4 regions of the Pseudomonas sp. RSB 5.4 genome follow, and region 4 is predicted to be linked to each of the others. Evidence: predicted binding sites of a transcription regulator. Region 4 holds the regulator's gene; each other region holds the start of a gene.
What was found. Region 4 encodes FliA, which starts transcription of late flagellar genes. Its sites were predicted from a motif close to CTAAAGTTTNNNNNNNNNNNGCCGNTAA; they were not measured.
Positions count from the first base shown of each region.

Region 1: a site for FliA is predicted at 1,412-1,439, ahead of V9L13_RS23010 (methyl-accepting chemotaxis protein). Genes of this name have one in related genera too.
Region 2: a site for FliA is predicted at 1,942-1,969, ahead of V9L13_RS02260 (methyl-accepting chemotaxis protein). Genes of this name have one in related genera too.
Region 3: a site for FliA is predicted at 1,822-1,849, ahead of V9L13_RS22560 (methyl-accepting chemotaxis protein). Genes of this name have one in related genera too.

Region 1 covers NZ_CP146986.1:5,085,490-5,089,221, forward strand. The annotation lists gene V9L13_RS23010 (methyl-accepting chemotaxis protein) at 1-1,354, opposite strand, end outside; gene V9L13_RS23015 (hypothetical protein) at 1,633-1,863, shown strand; gene V9L13_RS23020 (cell division protein ZapA) at 1,860-2,162, shown strand; gene V9L13_RS23025 (methyl-accepting chemotaxis protein) at 2,262-3,732, shown strand, end outside.
Region 2 covers NZ_CP146986.1:532,557-536,288, reverse strand. The annotation lists gene V9L13_RS02265 (LysR family transcriptional regulator) at 1-91, shown strand, start outside; gene V9L13_RS02260 (methyl-accepting chemotaxis protein) at 216-1,898, opposite strand; gene V9L13_RS02255 (Na+/H+ antiporter NhaC family protein) at 2,092-3,411, opposite strand.
Region 3 covers NZ_CP146986.1:4,981,600-4,985,331, reverse strand. The annotation lists gene V9L13_RS22575 (formimidoylglutamate deiminase) at 1-666, shown strand, start outside; gene V9L13_RS22570 (lipocalin family protein) at 787-1,356, opposite strand; gene V9L13_RS22565 (hypothetical protein) at 1,388-1,642, opposite strand; gene V9L13_RS22560 (methyl-accepting chemotaxis protein) at 1,925-3,732, shown strand, end outside.
Region 4 covers NZ_CP146986.1:121,129-124,860, reverse strand. The annotation lists gene V9L13_RS00545 (chemotaxis protein CheA) at 1-360, opposite strand, end outside; gene V9L13_RS00540 (protein phosphatase CheZ) at 396-1,184, opposite strand; gene V9L13_RS00535 (chemotaxis response regulator CheY) at 1,202-1,573, opposite strand; gene fliA (RNA polymerase sigma factor FliA) at 1,740-2,480, opposite strand; gene fleN (flagellar synthesis regulator FleN) at 2,477-3,307, opposite strand; gene flhF (flagellar biosynthesis protein FlhF) at 3,421-3,732, opposite strand, start outside.

The sequences.
Region 1 (3,732 bases), 1.3 Mb from region 4:
CGCGCTCGGTGCTGTTGCGCATCGAATCCACGGCGTGTTCGGTGCCACTCTGGATGCTGCCGATCATGCGTTCGATTTCGCTGGTCGACTGCTGGGTGCGATGTGCCAGGGCACGAACCTCGTCCGCCACCACGGCAAAACCACGCCCGGCTTCACCGGCACGCGCCGCTTCAATCGCCGCGTTCAGGGCCAGCAGGTTGGTCTGATCCGCCAGACCACGAATCACATCCAGCACCTTGCCGATGTCGCGGGATTCATTCGCCAGATCGCCGATCAGGGTCGCGGTGCTCTGCACATCGGCGCTCATGCGTTCGATGGCGCTGACGGTTTCCTGTACCAGGTCACGGCCATCGCCGGCCGAGGTGGTGGCGTTCTTCGAGGCTTCCGAAGTGCTCACCGCATTGCGCGCGACTTCTTCCACGGCGCTGGTCATCTCGTTGACGGCGGTGGCGGCCTGCTCGATTTCGTTGTTCTGCTGCGTCAGGCCACGGGCGCTTTCGTCGGTGACACTGTTCAGTTCTTCAGCGGCGGAAGCCAGTTGCGTGGCCGAGCCGGAGATGCGCTGCAAGGTGTCGCGCAACTTCGATTGCATCTTGGCCATGGCGGCCAACAGACGTCCGGCTTCGTCGGTGCCGTCGACGTGGATCGGCTGGGTCAGGTTGCCTTCGGCGATGGTTTCCGCCGCGTCCAGCGCTTTGGAGATCGGCTTGGTGATGCTGATGGTCAGCAGCCAGGCGAACAGGAAAGTCAGACCGGTGGCGATGACCAACAGGGTGACCACCAGATTGAACGCCGAGGAATACTGGTCGACCGCCTCTTGATTGGTCTGGCTGATCTGCTCGCCGTTGATCTGCATCAGGCGGTTGAGCACGGTGTTCATCGCTTCGGAGTTGTTCAGCAACTCGGTGTTGAGCAGGTTGCGCAACTCGTCCACCTGATTGTTGCGCGACAGCGTTTTCATCCGGTCTTCGATCTGGCGGTACTGGCCCAGCAACTGCACATATTGATCGTAGGCCGCGCGTTCCTGCGGGCCGCTGATCAACGGTTCATAGGCCGATTGGGCGGCGCGGATCTGCTGGTTGCGGGTGTCCAGCAGTTCCATGGTCTTCTGCTGCACGTCCGGCTCACGGTTGACCAGCAAGCGGTAGGACAGCACCCTCAGGCGCAAGGTCAGTTGGGTGAACTCGTCGAGGTTCTTGATGCTCGGCACACTGCTGTTGGTGATGTCCTCGGCGGCGCCGCGGATTTTGCTCATCTGGTTCAAGGCGAATACACCAAGAATCAGCATCAGGCCGCCGATCAGGGCGAAACCGGTGAACGCCCGGGGGGCGATATTCATGTTGCGAAGGGACATGGCGCGGATACCAAAAAGGGCCGCATCCATGCGGGCTGAGACTGCTGTATGGATGACTTATCGGTCATACGACTAAAGTCTTGAGGCACTGTGCGTATTTGTCGCATATGGGGCTGAGCGACGAAGTGCAGGAACCAGATCGGCAGATCACAGTCTTTTAAACTCGCGAGAACGGTCGGCCACCAGGAAAATCAAGGCCTTGCGCCGGTATAACCCTGGCATCCGCAGTGACTTTTCTTTATCGTACGCGCCCTTTGAAAAACGCTTGGAAGATCAAAATGTTGGAAGCATCCCTCAGCCAATTGGAACAGCTCGTCAGCGACCTGGTGCAACAGAACCAGACCCTCACGCAAACCAACCAGACCCTGTCCACGGAACTGGCCCAGGCCAAGGATGAAAACGAAAGCCTGCAACTGAGCCTGATGGAACAGGAAGAGAAGCACGGCGCCACCGCAGCGCGTATCCAGGCCTTGGTTGATCGCGTCAACGCAGGTCCTGTCAGCGCATGAACCACGGCACCGCAGGGGTAAAAGTCATCTCCATTCTCGGGGAGGACTATTCGATCAAGGCACCGGCCGGGGAAGAACAGACCCTGCTGGATGCCGCACTGATGCTCAAGGCTGCACTGGCCGACACCAAACGCAAATACCCGACGCTGATCGGTGACCGCTTGCTGGTGCTGGCCGCGATGAACCTGTGCTCGCAGCAGATCGAAATGAAGAAGCAGCACCAGGAAGAACTCGACCGTTACCAAGAGCAAGTCAGCGCCACGGTCGAAACCATCGCCAAGACCATCAATCAGGGCTGATGGGGTTGCGCACAACCAAAGAATAGATTGTCGATTGGGTTGTATACAATCGGCACGGCTGTTGCATTGTTTCGGCCACTTATTCTTTGGGGGTGCTCCATGCAGTTGTGGCGACGCAGTATTCAATGGCAGCTGATTCTCAGCATGGGCACCGCCCTGCTGGTCAGCATCCTGATCGTGGTTGGCATTTATACCCTGGTGGTCAACCGCCTCGCCCAGAGCTATCTGGTCGAACAAGCGCTGCCGTCGAGCATCGAAGCGACGCGCAACGACATCGAACGCATCCTCGTCCAGCCCCTGACCGCCGCCAAAGACATCGCCAGCAACAGCATGGTGCGCGACTGGCTGGCCTCGGGTGAAGACAGCAGCAAAACGGCGGCCTTCGCGCAGTATCTGGAAGGCATCCGCGCCGAACATAAAGCCTTCACCGCGTTGATCATCGGCACCGAATCCAATCACTACATCACCGAAAAAGGCCTGGATCGCACCCTCAGCCGGGCCAAACCGGCCGATGCCTGGTTCTATGCCTTTCTCGACAGCAACCAGCCGCGCACCCTGAACATCGACAACGATGGCGCCACCGGAGAATTGGCGCTGTTCATCGACTTGAAGGTCGAGCAGGCCGGCAAAGTGGTCGGCGTCGCGGGGCTGGGTCTGAGCATGAAAGAGCTGTCGGAGCTGATCCACAACTTCAGCTTTGGCGAGCGCGGCAAGGTCTATCTCGTGCGTTCCGACGGTTTGATCCAGGTCCATCCCGAGGCGCAGTTCAGTGGCAAGCGCACCCTCACGGAGCAGATCGGTGCGTCGGCGGCGCAAGCGGTCATGGGTCAAAAAGTCGCCGCTAACAGTTCCTTCCGGCGCGATGGCGAAGACTTCCTCGCCTTCAGCCTGCCGCTGCGCGATCTGGGCTGGACGCTGGTGGCCGAAGTGCCGCAATCGCAGATCTACGCCGAAGCCCGCAAGGCGATGTGGATGAGCGGCGGCATCGGTCTGGCGGTGGCACTGGTGTGCCTGGCGCTGGTGGTGTGGCTGGCCCAAGGGTTGGTGCGACCGATTCGTCAGGTAACAGCCGCGCTGGTAGCAATCGGTAGCGGCGGTGGAGATTTGACCCATCGGTTAGATTCCAGCCGCGCCGATGAACTGGGCGATCTCTCGCGCGGCTTCAACCGCTTTCTCGACAGCCAGCGCGGGATGATCGGCGAAGTGCTGACCACCAGCGAGCGCCTGCGCACCGCGGTCGGCCAAGTGGCGATAGTGGTGGAGAACACCGCCGAACGCTCAGGGCGCCAGCAGGAAATGACCGACATGGTCGCCACGGCGGTGCATGAGATGGGCCTGACCGTGCAGGAAATCGCGCAGAACGCCGGCAACGCCGCGCTGGCCTCGCAAACCGCGCGGGATGAAGCGCTGCAGGCGCGGGAAGTGGTTGGCGGCTCGATCCGCCACATCGAAAGCATGTCCGACGAGATCGGCCTGGCGGCGGGCGCGGTCGGTGAGCTGGCGCATCAGGTGGCGTCGATCGATTCGGTGCTGGCGGTGATTCGCGGGGTGTCCGAGCAGACCAACTTGC
Region 2 (3,732 bases), 410 kb from region 4:
GGGGAGTCGGCGGCTGTCGGTCAAGGTGCGGACGGTGATTGATTTCTTCGTCGAGTGCTTCGGCGAAGTGCCCTACTGGGACAGACCATGAGCCTTGCACAAAACCCAATGTGGGAGCGGGCTTGCTCGCGAAGGCGTCGTGTCAGTCAACGATTCTGTATCTGACACGACGCCTTCGCGAGCAAGCCCGCTCCCACAAAGTTTTTGCAGCAACCTTAAATACGGAACTGGCCCACCAGTTTGCCCAATCGCCGGCCAAGTTCGGCCAGGCTGCGCGAAGTCTGCGCGCCCAACTGGGTCTCATCCGCCACGCTGTCCACCGCCACCGCGATCTGATGCACGCTGCGGTTGATCTCTTCGGCCACCGCGGTTTGTTCCTCGGCTGCGCTGGCGATCTGCGCGTTCATCGAGTTGATGGTCGCGATCAGGTCAGCCATGGCGTCCAGCGACGCCCCGGCCTGATTGGCCTGCGCCGAGGTGCCATCGCCCGCTTCACTGGAACGGCGCATCGCCTCGACTGCCGACTGCGTGCCGGCCTGCAGGCGATCGATCATGCCCTGAATTTCCTGGGTGCTGATCTGCGTGCGGCTGGCCAGTGCTCGCACTTCGTCCGCCACCACCGCAAAGCCACGCCCGGCCTCCCCGGCGCGCGCCGCTTCAATCGCCGCGTTCAGGGCCAGCAGGTTGGTCTGCTCGGCAATCGAGCGGATCACCCCGAGCACGCCGACAATCGACGACACGTCCTGCTGCAGGCTGTCGAGCGACACGCCGCTGCTGCGAATGTCATCCACCAGCGCATGAATCTGTTTGATGCTGCCAGCCACCACGCGTTTGGCGCTCTGGCCTTCTTCATCGGTCTGCTGCGCGGCGACGGCGGCGTTCTGCGCGCTCTTGGCAACTTCCTGAGCAGCGGCGGACATCTCGTTGATCGCCGTGGCGACCTGATCGGTCTCGTGGCGCTGACGCTCCATCGCCTGATCGGAACGCTGAGCCTGATCGGAAACCTGGGTCACCAGGCCGGTCAGTTGCGTGGTCATCTCGGTGATCTGCCGCACCAGACCGTGGATCTTGTCGACGAAACGGTTGAACGAGCCAGCCAGTTCGCCGAGTTCGTCCTGGCTGGTGATGTTCAGCCGACGGGTCAGATCGCCCTCGCCCGCCGCGATGTCGTCGAGGTTGGCTTTCATCAGGTTCAGCGGGCGCAGAATGGTGTTGGCCAGCAGCATCCCCGCGATGGCAATCACCAACAGCACCACCAGCGCCACACCAACGATGCTGAGGATCACCCCTTCCATGCGCTCCTGCACTTGCGCCTGCACCACCGCGACTTGCGCTTCGATGCCGTCGAGGTTGACCGAGGTACCGACCGCCATGTCCCATTTCGCCAGGTACTCGGTGTAACCGAGTTTCGGCACCAGCACGTTGGCATTGCCCGGCAGTGGCGAGCTGTATTGCAGATAGTGGGTGCCGTCCTTCGCCACTTTCACCAGGCCGAGGTTGACGTAGACGCCGTTCGGGTCACGGTTGTCCTTGAAACTTTTGCCCACGCCTTCGGGATCGTTGGCCTTGAACAGGCGCACGGTCTCGGAGTCGTAGCCGAAGAAGTAGCCGTCCTTGCCGTAGCGGATGCCCGACAGCAGCTTGATCGCCTGCGCCCGCGCCGCGTTGTCACCGGGGGCGGCAGCGTCGTACAGCGGCTTGATCGTGGTCATCGCCACGGCGACGTAACTTTGCAGCGTGGCCTTGGCGTCGGCCAGCAGGCGCTCGCGGGTCTGTTCGACTTCGGTGTGCGCCTGTTGCTGGAGAATGAACAGCGTGGTCAGGCTGATGACCAGCGCAAAGAGCAGCACCGGCAGGACGGCAAGGGACAGGACTTTGGCCTTGAGACTCAAGCGCATGGGGGGGCTCACTCTTTTGGTTTTATTGGCGTGGTTAAAGGCGTTAACGGCACGCGCAAGCAAAAGTTGAGCGGGGGATTCACCGCATTCCCCTGTGGGAGCGGGCTTGCTCGCGAAGGCGTCGTGTCAGTCAACATTTATGTTTCTGATACACCGCATTCGCGAGCAAGCCCGCTCCCACAGGTTTCAGCGTTTACAACACCATCGCGGCCACCCAGCCAAACGCCAGCAGCGGCAGGTTGTAGTGCAGGAAGGTCGGGACCACGGTGTCCCAGATGTGGTGATGCTGGCCATCGACGTTCAGCCCGGAGGTCGGGCCCAGTGTCGAGTCCGAGGCCGGCGAGCCGGTGTCGCCCAGCGCCCCGGCGGTGCCGACGATGCACACGATGGCCATCGGGCTGAAGCCCAACTGCACGCACAGCGGCACGAAAATCGCCGCCAGAATCGGCACCGTGGAGAACGACGAGCCGATACCGATGGTTACCATCAGGCCCACCAGCAGCATCAACAGCGCGCCGATCGCCTGACTGTGATCGATCCACGCCGCCGCACTTTCGACCAGCGAGCGCACTTCGCCGGTAGCCTTGAGCACTTCGGCGAAACCCGAGGCAGAGATCATGATGAAGCCGATCATCGCCATCATTTTCATGCCTTCGGTAAACAGGTCATCGGTCTCGCGCCACTTGACGATGCCCGAGGCCGAGAAGATCAGGAACCCGGCCAGTGCGCCGATAATCATCGAATCCAGCAGCAACTGAATGATGAACGCGGCGGCGATTGCCAGACCGGCAATGCCAATGGTCTTCGGGTTGTAGGCGACGCTGACTTGCTCGACCTGCTCGATCTTCTCCAGATCGTAAACGCGCTTTTTCCGATAGCTGAAAAACACCGCCATCAACAGGCCGAAGACCATGCCCAGGGCCGGAATCGCCATGGCGTGCATGACGTTGATCTGGCTGATATCGACCCCGGCCTTGCTGACGTTGGCCAGCAGGATCTGGTTGAGGAAGATGTTGCCGAAACCCACCGGGAACACCATGTACGGGGTGATCAGGCCGAAGGTCATGACGCAGGCGATGAGCCGGCGATCCAGCTGCAACTTGGTCAGTACATAGAGCAGCGGCGGCACCAGCAGCGGGATGAACGCAATGTGGATCGGCAGGATGTTCTGCGAGGCAATCGCCACCACCCACAGCAGGCCGATCAGCAGCCACTTGACGCTGCCGCCGCCGGTCGAGTGTTGGCGGTCGACCATCGCCAGGGCCTTGTCGGCCAGCGCATGGGCCAGTCCGGACTTGGCAATCGCCACGGCAAAAGCGCCGAGCAACGCGTAGGACAATGCTACCGTCGCCCCGCCACCCAGGCCGCTGTTGAACGCCTTGAGCGTGGCGTCGATGCCCAGACCACCGGTCAGGCCACCGACCAGCGCACCGACGATCAGGGCGATCACCACGTGCACGCGGGACAGGCTGAGGATCAGCATGACGCCGACCGCAGCAATCACTGCATTCATTTCACTACCTCAAAAACACTGCGATGAAATCATCACCGCCAGACAGGATGAGTCCGCCAACGCTTGACCGGCGGATTTGCAAAGAGGGTCTTATTAGAAGGGCGCGCACTGTGCCGCAGAGTGGCGGCGGTGTCAAAGCGAGCGGCTGAACTGAAATGTAACTGACAATGCAGAACCCTGCGGTAAGGAGATCAATGTAACGGGCAATGGAGAACCCTGTGGCGAGGGGATTTATCCCCGATCGGCTGCGCAGCAGTCGCCAAACCTGACTATGCAATTTCTTTGAACGATTGTGAGGGCGGCTTCGCCCCCCATCGGGGA
Region 3 (3,732 bases), 1.4 Mb from region 4:
ATCGCCGAACAGCAGAAGGAAGTCGATGATTGCCTGAGCTGGAGCGGCCGCCGTCCATTGCAGTGGCTGTACGAAAACACCGAAGTCGATCAGCGCTGGTGTCTGGTCCACGCGACTCACGCCAACCCGGAAGAAGTCACGCTGATGGCCAAGAGTCGCGCCATCGCCGGCCTGTGCCTGACCACCGAAGCCAACCTCGGCGACGGGATTTTCCCGGCGGTGGATTTCCTCGCTCAGGGCGGCCGCATGGGCATCGGCTCCGATAGCCATGTGTCGCTCAGCGTGGTCGAAGAGTTGCGCTGGCTGGAATACGGCCAGCGGCTGCGCGACCAGCGGCGTAACCGTTTGTATGGCGCGGATCAGCCGATGGTCGGGCGCACGCTATATGACGCGGCACTGGATGGCGGCGCCCAGGCATTGGGACAGCCGATCGGTGCGCTGGAAGTCGGCAAGCGTGCGGACTGGATCGTGCTCGACGGCAATGACCCGTATCTGGCCACGGCCAGTGGTGACGGGATCTTGAATCGCTGGTTGTTTGCCGGTGGCGATCGTCAGGTGCGCGACGTGCTGGTCAACGGCCAATGGGTGGTGCGCGACGGACGGCATGCCGGCGAAGAGGAAAGTGCCAGAGCCTTCACCCAGGTTCTGCGCGAACTTTTGGGCTGACACAAAACAAAAATGTGGGACCGGGCTTGCTCGCGAAAGCGGTGTATCAGCAACATTTTCGTTAACTGACACACCCTCTTCGCGAGCAAGCCCGCTCCCACATTTGATCTTCGGTGATGCTTAATTCGAGGTTTTGGCCATCTGTCGATCCGACGCCCGCCAGATCAGGCGCGTGGTGTCGTAACCCTGCTGCCGCGCCTTGCTCAGCAACTCTTCACGCACTTCAGCGTTGACGGTTGGCGTGCGCGACAGCAGCCACATGTACTTGCGACTCGGATCGCCAACGATGGCGGTCTTGTAGTCATCGCTGACGTACAACACCCAGTATTGCCCCTTCGCCACACCCGGAATCAGCCGCGAGAACCAGGTATCGAACTCGACCCACAACTTGTCGGTCTTGCCCGGCACCTGTGGGTAAGCCGTGCCCTTGACCTCTTCCCACTGCCAGTCGGCCGTCAGGCAACGGTTGAGCACATCGACGTTGCCGTTGGTCTCGAGCGTGTAATGGGCCTCGGATTGCGCACAGTTGCGCTGAAAGTACATCGGCATCCGCGCCAGTTCGTACCAGGTACCCTGGTAACGCTTGAGGTTGACCTCGTGGGCCGTCTTGGGCGCCAGCGGATCTTCACCGTGCGTGGCGCAGCCGGCCAGTACCAGGCCGGCAAAAAGGACAAGCAATAACCGCTTCATTGTTTTTCTCCCGTGGGCGCACAGCCCCGGTTTACTTCAGGCCTTGGCCGGAAAACATCAGCACTTTGTCACCGGCGTACTGCACGCTGATAAAGCTGTTCTTGTCGCCCCAGGTGCAACTGGACATGCCGAGCGCGCCCGAGCAGTCGGTAGGTTTGCCGAGCAACGTCTCGACTTCGGCCTTGGCCATGCCGGCCGACAGTTTCGAGTAGTTTTCCTGATTGACCTTGCTGCATGCGGCGAGCAGCACGCAAAAGGTCAGAAGGGCGATAGATCGCAGCGACATGAAGTAACTCCTGGAGCGGAAGGGGGATGGCATGGGGCCAACCAGAAGCTTAGAAGAGAAAACCCTCATCTGGTTCCCTTCAGAAATGGCTATTTATTGCTCCGCTCGTCTGGCTTTTGCCGATAAATCAGACACTTTGCAGGGCTTCTGAGCATTTCGTCGCTTTTCACAAAAGCCCCCTAATCTTTGGCGCGCCGAGGCCGAAATAAGAGCAGCGCAAAGCCCCCGAGTGTGGCAAATTGCCGCCCTTTCTCGACCAGCCCCTTCGCGGTAGTTCATTCGATGACCAGAAACATGAAATTCAGCCACAAGATCTTGCTGGCTGCCGCCCTCGTGGTGGCCGTTGCATTCGCCTGTTTCATTTTGTTCAACGACTATCGACAACGCGAAGCCCTGAGCAGCAGCACCGAAGCCTCGATGCAGGAACTGGGCAGCCTGACCACCAGCAACATCCAGACCTGGCTGGAAAGCCGTATCCAGTTGCTGCAATCGCTGTCGCAACAGGTCGCCGCCGACGGCAGCGCCCCGGCCAGCCTCAAACGCATCATCGACCTGCCCGCCTACACCGGCAATTTCCAGCTCAGCTACTTCGGCGGCGCTGACGGCGTGATGTTCTCGGTACCCGCCGGCAACCGCGCGCCGGACTATGACCCGCGCGCCCGTGGCTGGTACAAGGCGGCCAACAGCGCGCAGCAGACCATCGTCACCGAACCCTACATCGCCGCGTCGTCGGGCAAACTGGTGATCACCGTCGCCACCCCGGTGCAGCGCCAGGGCCAGATAATCGGTGTGGCCGGCGCCGACATCGACCTGACCAGCGTCAGCGCGATCATCAACTCGCTCAACTTTGGTGGCCACGGCCATGCGTTCATCGTCAGCGCCGATGGCAAGATCCTGATTCACCCGGACAGCAAACTGGTTCTGAAAACCCTCGCCGAGGCTTATCCAAACGGCGCACCGAAAGTCAGCCCGGGCCTGAAAGAAGTCGAATTCGACGGCAAGACCCAACTGATCTCGTTCACCCGCGTCAACGGCGTGCCATCGGCTGACTGGTACGTGGCGCTGGTGCTGGACAAAGACACCGCGTTCTCGATGCTCAGCGAATTCCGCACCTCGGCGCTGATCGCCATGGCGATCGCGGTGGTGATCATCATCGCCCTGCTCGGCATGCTGATTCGCGTGCTGATGCAGCCGCTGCTGACCATGGGTCGCGCCATGCATGACATCGCCGAAGGCGAAGGCGACCTGACCAAGCGCCTGGTGATCCACGGCCACGACGAGTTCGGCGCGCTGGGCCTGTCGTTCAACCGCTTCGTCGAGCGTATTCACACCTCGATCCGCGAAGTGTCCTCGGCCACCGGCCAAGTCAACGAAGTCGCCCTGCGCGTGGTCGCCGCGTCGAACTCGTCGATGTACAACTCCGATCAGCAAGCGACCCGCACCAACAGCGTGGCCGCGGCGATCAACCAGCTCGGCGCCGCCGCTCAGGAAATCGCCCAGAACGCCGCCCTCGCCTCGCAGCATTCGAGCGACGCGCGCAGCCTGGCGGTCGACGGCCAGCAGGTTGTGGATAAAACCATTCAGGCCATGCAGCAGCTGTCGGCAAAAATCAGCGACTCCTGCGGCAACATCGAAACCCTCAACAGCAACACGGTGAACATCGGGCAGATTCTGGAAGTGATCACCAGCATCTCGCAACAGACCAACCTGCTGGCGCTCAACGCCGCGATCGAGGCGGCCCGCGCCGGTGAGGCTGGCCGAGGTTTCGCCGTGGTCGCTGACGAGGTGCGCAACCTCGCACACCGCACTCAGGATTCGGCGCAGCAAGTGCAGAAGATGATCGAAGAACTGCAGGTCGGCGCACGCCAGGCAGTCAGCATCATGACCGAGAGCCAGCGCGAGAGCGAAAGCAGCGTCGGCATCGCCAACCAGGCCGGCGAACGTCTGGGCAGCGTGACCCAACGCATCGGCGAGATCGACGGGATGAACCAGTCGGTGGCTACCGCGACCGAAGAGCAGACCGCGGTGGTCGAGTCGATCAACGTCGACATCAACGAGATCAACACGCTGAACCAGGAAGGTGTCGAGAA
Region 4 (3,732 bases):
CAGCAGTTCCGGGGTTGCAGCAGTGATCGGTGCACGCTCACGGACTTCGCTGAACATGCTGTTCACCGCGTCCAGTGCTTCAAGCACCACGTCCATCAGTTCTGCATCAACGCGACGCTCACCCTTGCGCAGGATGTCGAACACGTTTTCGGCGATGTGACAGCACTCCACCAGCTCATTGAGCTGAAGGAAGCCGGCGCCCCCTTTTACAGTGTGGAAACCGCGAAAAATTGCGTTGAGCAGATCTGCGTCATCCGGGCGGCTTTCCAGCTCGACCAGTTGCTCGGACAGTTGCTCAAGAATCTCGCCGGCCTCAACCAGGAAATCCTGAAGGATCTCTTCATCGGCGCCGAAGCTCATTAATGGGGTGCTCCTACAGGTCTAAAAACCTAAACTCAAAATCCAAGGCTGGATAACAAATCGTCCACATCGTCCTGACCGGACACAACGTCTTCTCGTTTATCGGCATGAATCTGCGGACCTTCACCCTGCGAGAGATGTTTTTGTGGATCTTTTTCTGCAAGCATCGCGGCACGGTCGTGTTCGATGCCCGCAAAGCGGTCAACCTGACTGGCCATGAGGACGAGTTTGAGCAAATTGCTTTCGACTTCGGTGACCAGCTGGGTCACACGCTTGATCACTTGACCGGTGAGGTCCTGGTAATCCTGAGCCAGCAGGATGTCGTTGAGGTTGCTCGACACCGCACGGTTGTCCGTGCTGCTGCGTGACAGAAAACCGTCGACCCGGCGCGCCAGCTCGCGGAACTCTTCAGCCCCGACCTCGCGACGCATGAAGCGGCCCCAATCGGTGCTCAGGGCCTGGGCTTCTTCAGCCAGGCCATTGACCACCGGGGTGGCGCTTTCCACCAGATCCATGGTGCGGTTGGCCGCGGCTTCGGTCAGCTTGACCACATAGCCCAGGCGTTCGGTGGCGTCGGTGATTTGCGACACTTCCTCGGCCTGCGGCATGTGCGGATCGATCTGGAAATTGACGATCGCACTGTGCAGTTCGCGTGTGAGCTTGCCCACTTCCTGATACAGGCCGCGGTCACGGGTCTGATTGAGCTCATGGATCAGTTGCACAGCGTCGCCGAACCTGCCTTTTTCAAGGCTCTCGACCAGTTCGACCGCGTGTTTTTTCAGGGTCGACTCGAAATCGCCCTGTGAAGATTCGTTATGCTCCATAGCTCCCCCGCGCGTCATCAGCCGATGCGTTCGAAAATCTTCTCGATTTTGTCTTTCAACGCCTGAGCCGTGAAAGGTTTGACCACGTAGCCGTTCACACCGGCCTGAGCGGCCTCGATGATCTGCTCGCGCTTGGCTTCAGCGGTCACCATCAGCACCGGCAGATGCTTGAGTTTTTCATCGGCACGCACGTGGCGCAGCAAGTCGATACCGGTCATGCCCGGCATGTTCCAGTCCGTTACCAGAAAGTCGATGCTGCCGCTGTTGAGCACCGGAATGGCGGTAGTGCCATCGTCGGCCTCGACGGTGTTGGTGAACCCAAGATCCCGCAGCAGGTTCTTGATGATCCGCCGCATCGTTGAGAAGTCATCAACGATGAGGATTTTCATGTCTTTGTTCAATTCGACCTCCAAGCAGTCTTAAACGCGCCCAGCACCTGGACGCGCCACTTCAATCAATCGGCGCAGCACTCGAAGACTGTCTGGAGCACAACAGAGCAAGACCGGTGCCGTTCATCACCGCACCAGCCTCGTTCGCAGTGTCCCCACACTGCCTTCAGCGCGCTCGCCACTCCCCCAAACGCCCCCGCAAACGGGCCGCGCACTGGCTGTGTAACTGGCTGACCCGCGATTCACTGACGCCAAGGACTTCACCGATCTCCTTGAGGTTCAGCTCTTCGTCGTAGTACAGCGCCAACACCAGTCGCTCACGCTCCGGCAAATTGGCAATCGCGTCCGCCAGCGCCGCCTGGAAGCGTTCATCTTCCAGATCGCGTGACGGCTCAAGATGAGCACTGGCGCCATCCTCGTGCAGCCCTTCGTGTTCGCCGTCCTGCAACAGGTCGTCGAAACTGAACAGCCGGCTGCCCAGGGTGTCATTCAAAATCCCGTAGTAATCGTCGAGACTCAATTGGAGTTCGGCCGCAACCTCGTGATCTTTAGCGTCACGGCCGGTTTTAGCTTCAATTGCCCGAATTGCGTCACTGACCATACGGGTGTTGCGGTGAACCGAGCGCGGTGCCCAATCCCCTTTGCGTACTTCGTCGAGCATCGCGCCGCGGATCCGGATGCCCGCGTACGTTTCGAAACTGGCGCCTTTGCTGGCGTCGTATTTGGTCGAGACTTCGAGCAGGCCGATCATCCCGGCCTGAATCAGGTCTTCAACCTGCACACTCGCCGGCAAGCGCGCCAGCAGGTGATAGGCAATGCGCTTGACCAGTGGCGCGTAACGCTCGATCAACTCGTACTGCGCGTCACGTGCCGACTTCTTGTAGTAGTTCATACCGCTGGCGGTCATAGCACAGGCCCTGCCGTTTGCTGCACGAGGCGCTCGACGAAAAACTCCAGGTGGCCACGCGGGTTGGCAGGCAGCGGCCAGGTATCGACCTTCTGCGCGATCGCCTTGAACGCCAGCGCGCACTTGGAACGCGGAAAGGCTTCATAGACCGCTCGCTGCTTCTGCACTGCCTTGCGCACGCTTTCGTCGTACGGCACCGCGCCGACGTATTGTAAGGCGACGTCGAGGAAGCGATCCGTGACCTTGGTCAACTTGGCGAACAGGTTGCGCCCTTCCTGCGGGCTCTGCGCCATGTTGGCCAGCACGCGGAAGCGGTTCATGCCGTAGTCGCGGTTGAGCAGTTTGATCAGCGCGTAGGCGTCGGTGATCGAGGTCGGCTCGTCGCAGACCACCAGCAACACTTCCTGCGCGGCGCGGACAAAACTGACTACCGAGTCACCAATACCTGCAGCGGTGTCGATCACCAGCACATCGAGGTTGTCGCCGATGTCGCTGAAGGCCTGAATCAGACCGGCGTGTTGTGCCGGGCTCAGGTGCACCATGCTCTGGGTGCCGGAAGCGGCCGGCACGATGCGGATCCCGCCGGGGCCCTGCAACAGCACGTCGCGCAGCTCACAGCGGCCTTCGATGACATCGGCCAAAGTGCGTTTGGGGGTCAGTCCCAGCAGAACGTCGACGTTCGCCAGCCCCAGATCGGCGTCCAGCAGCATGACCCGACGGCCAAGCTCTGCCAGCGCCAGAGACAAGTTCACTGACACGTTAGTCTTGCCGACGCCACCTTTGCCGCCGGTCACCGCGATCACCTGTACGGGATGCATGCTGCCCATGTTATTTCTTTACCTTGTCTTGCATAGACGGAGGCCACATTACTGGCTGCGCGTTCTCAACCGGAACAATGCATGGCAGACCATCGATGTAGGTACAAAAACTGTTCATTACCTCAGCCAACCTGCTTGGTCGGGCTGTGGTAGATATCAGCGAACATGTCAGCCATGGCTTCTTCGCTGGGTTCTTCCTGCATTTGCACGCTGACGGCGCGGCTGACCAATTGATGACGGCGCGGCAGATGCAGATCATCCGGAATCCGTGGGCCGTCGGTCAGGTAGGCGACCGGCAGTTCATGACTGATCGCCAGGCTCAACACTTCGCCAAGGCTGGCCGTCTCATCCAGTTTAGTCAGGATGCAGCCGGCAAGCCCGCAACGCTTGTAACTGTGATAAGCGGCGGTTAGAACCTGTTTCTGGCTGGTGGT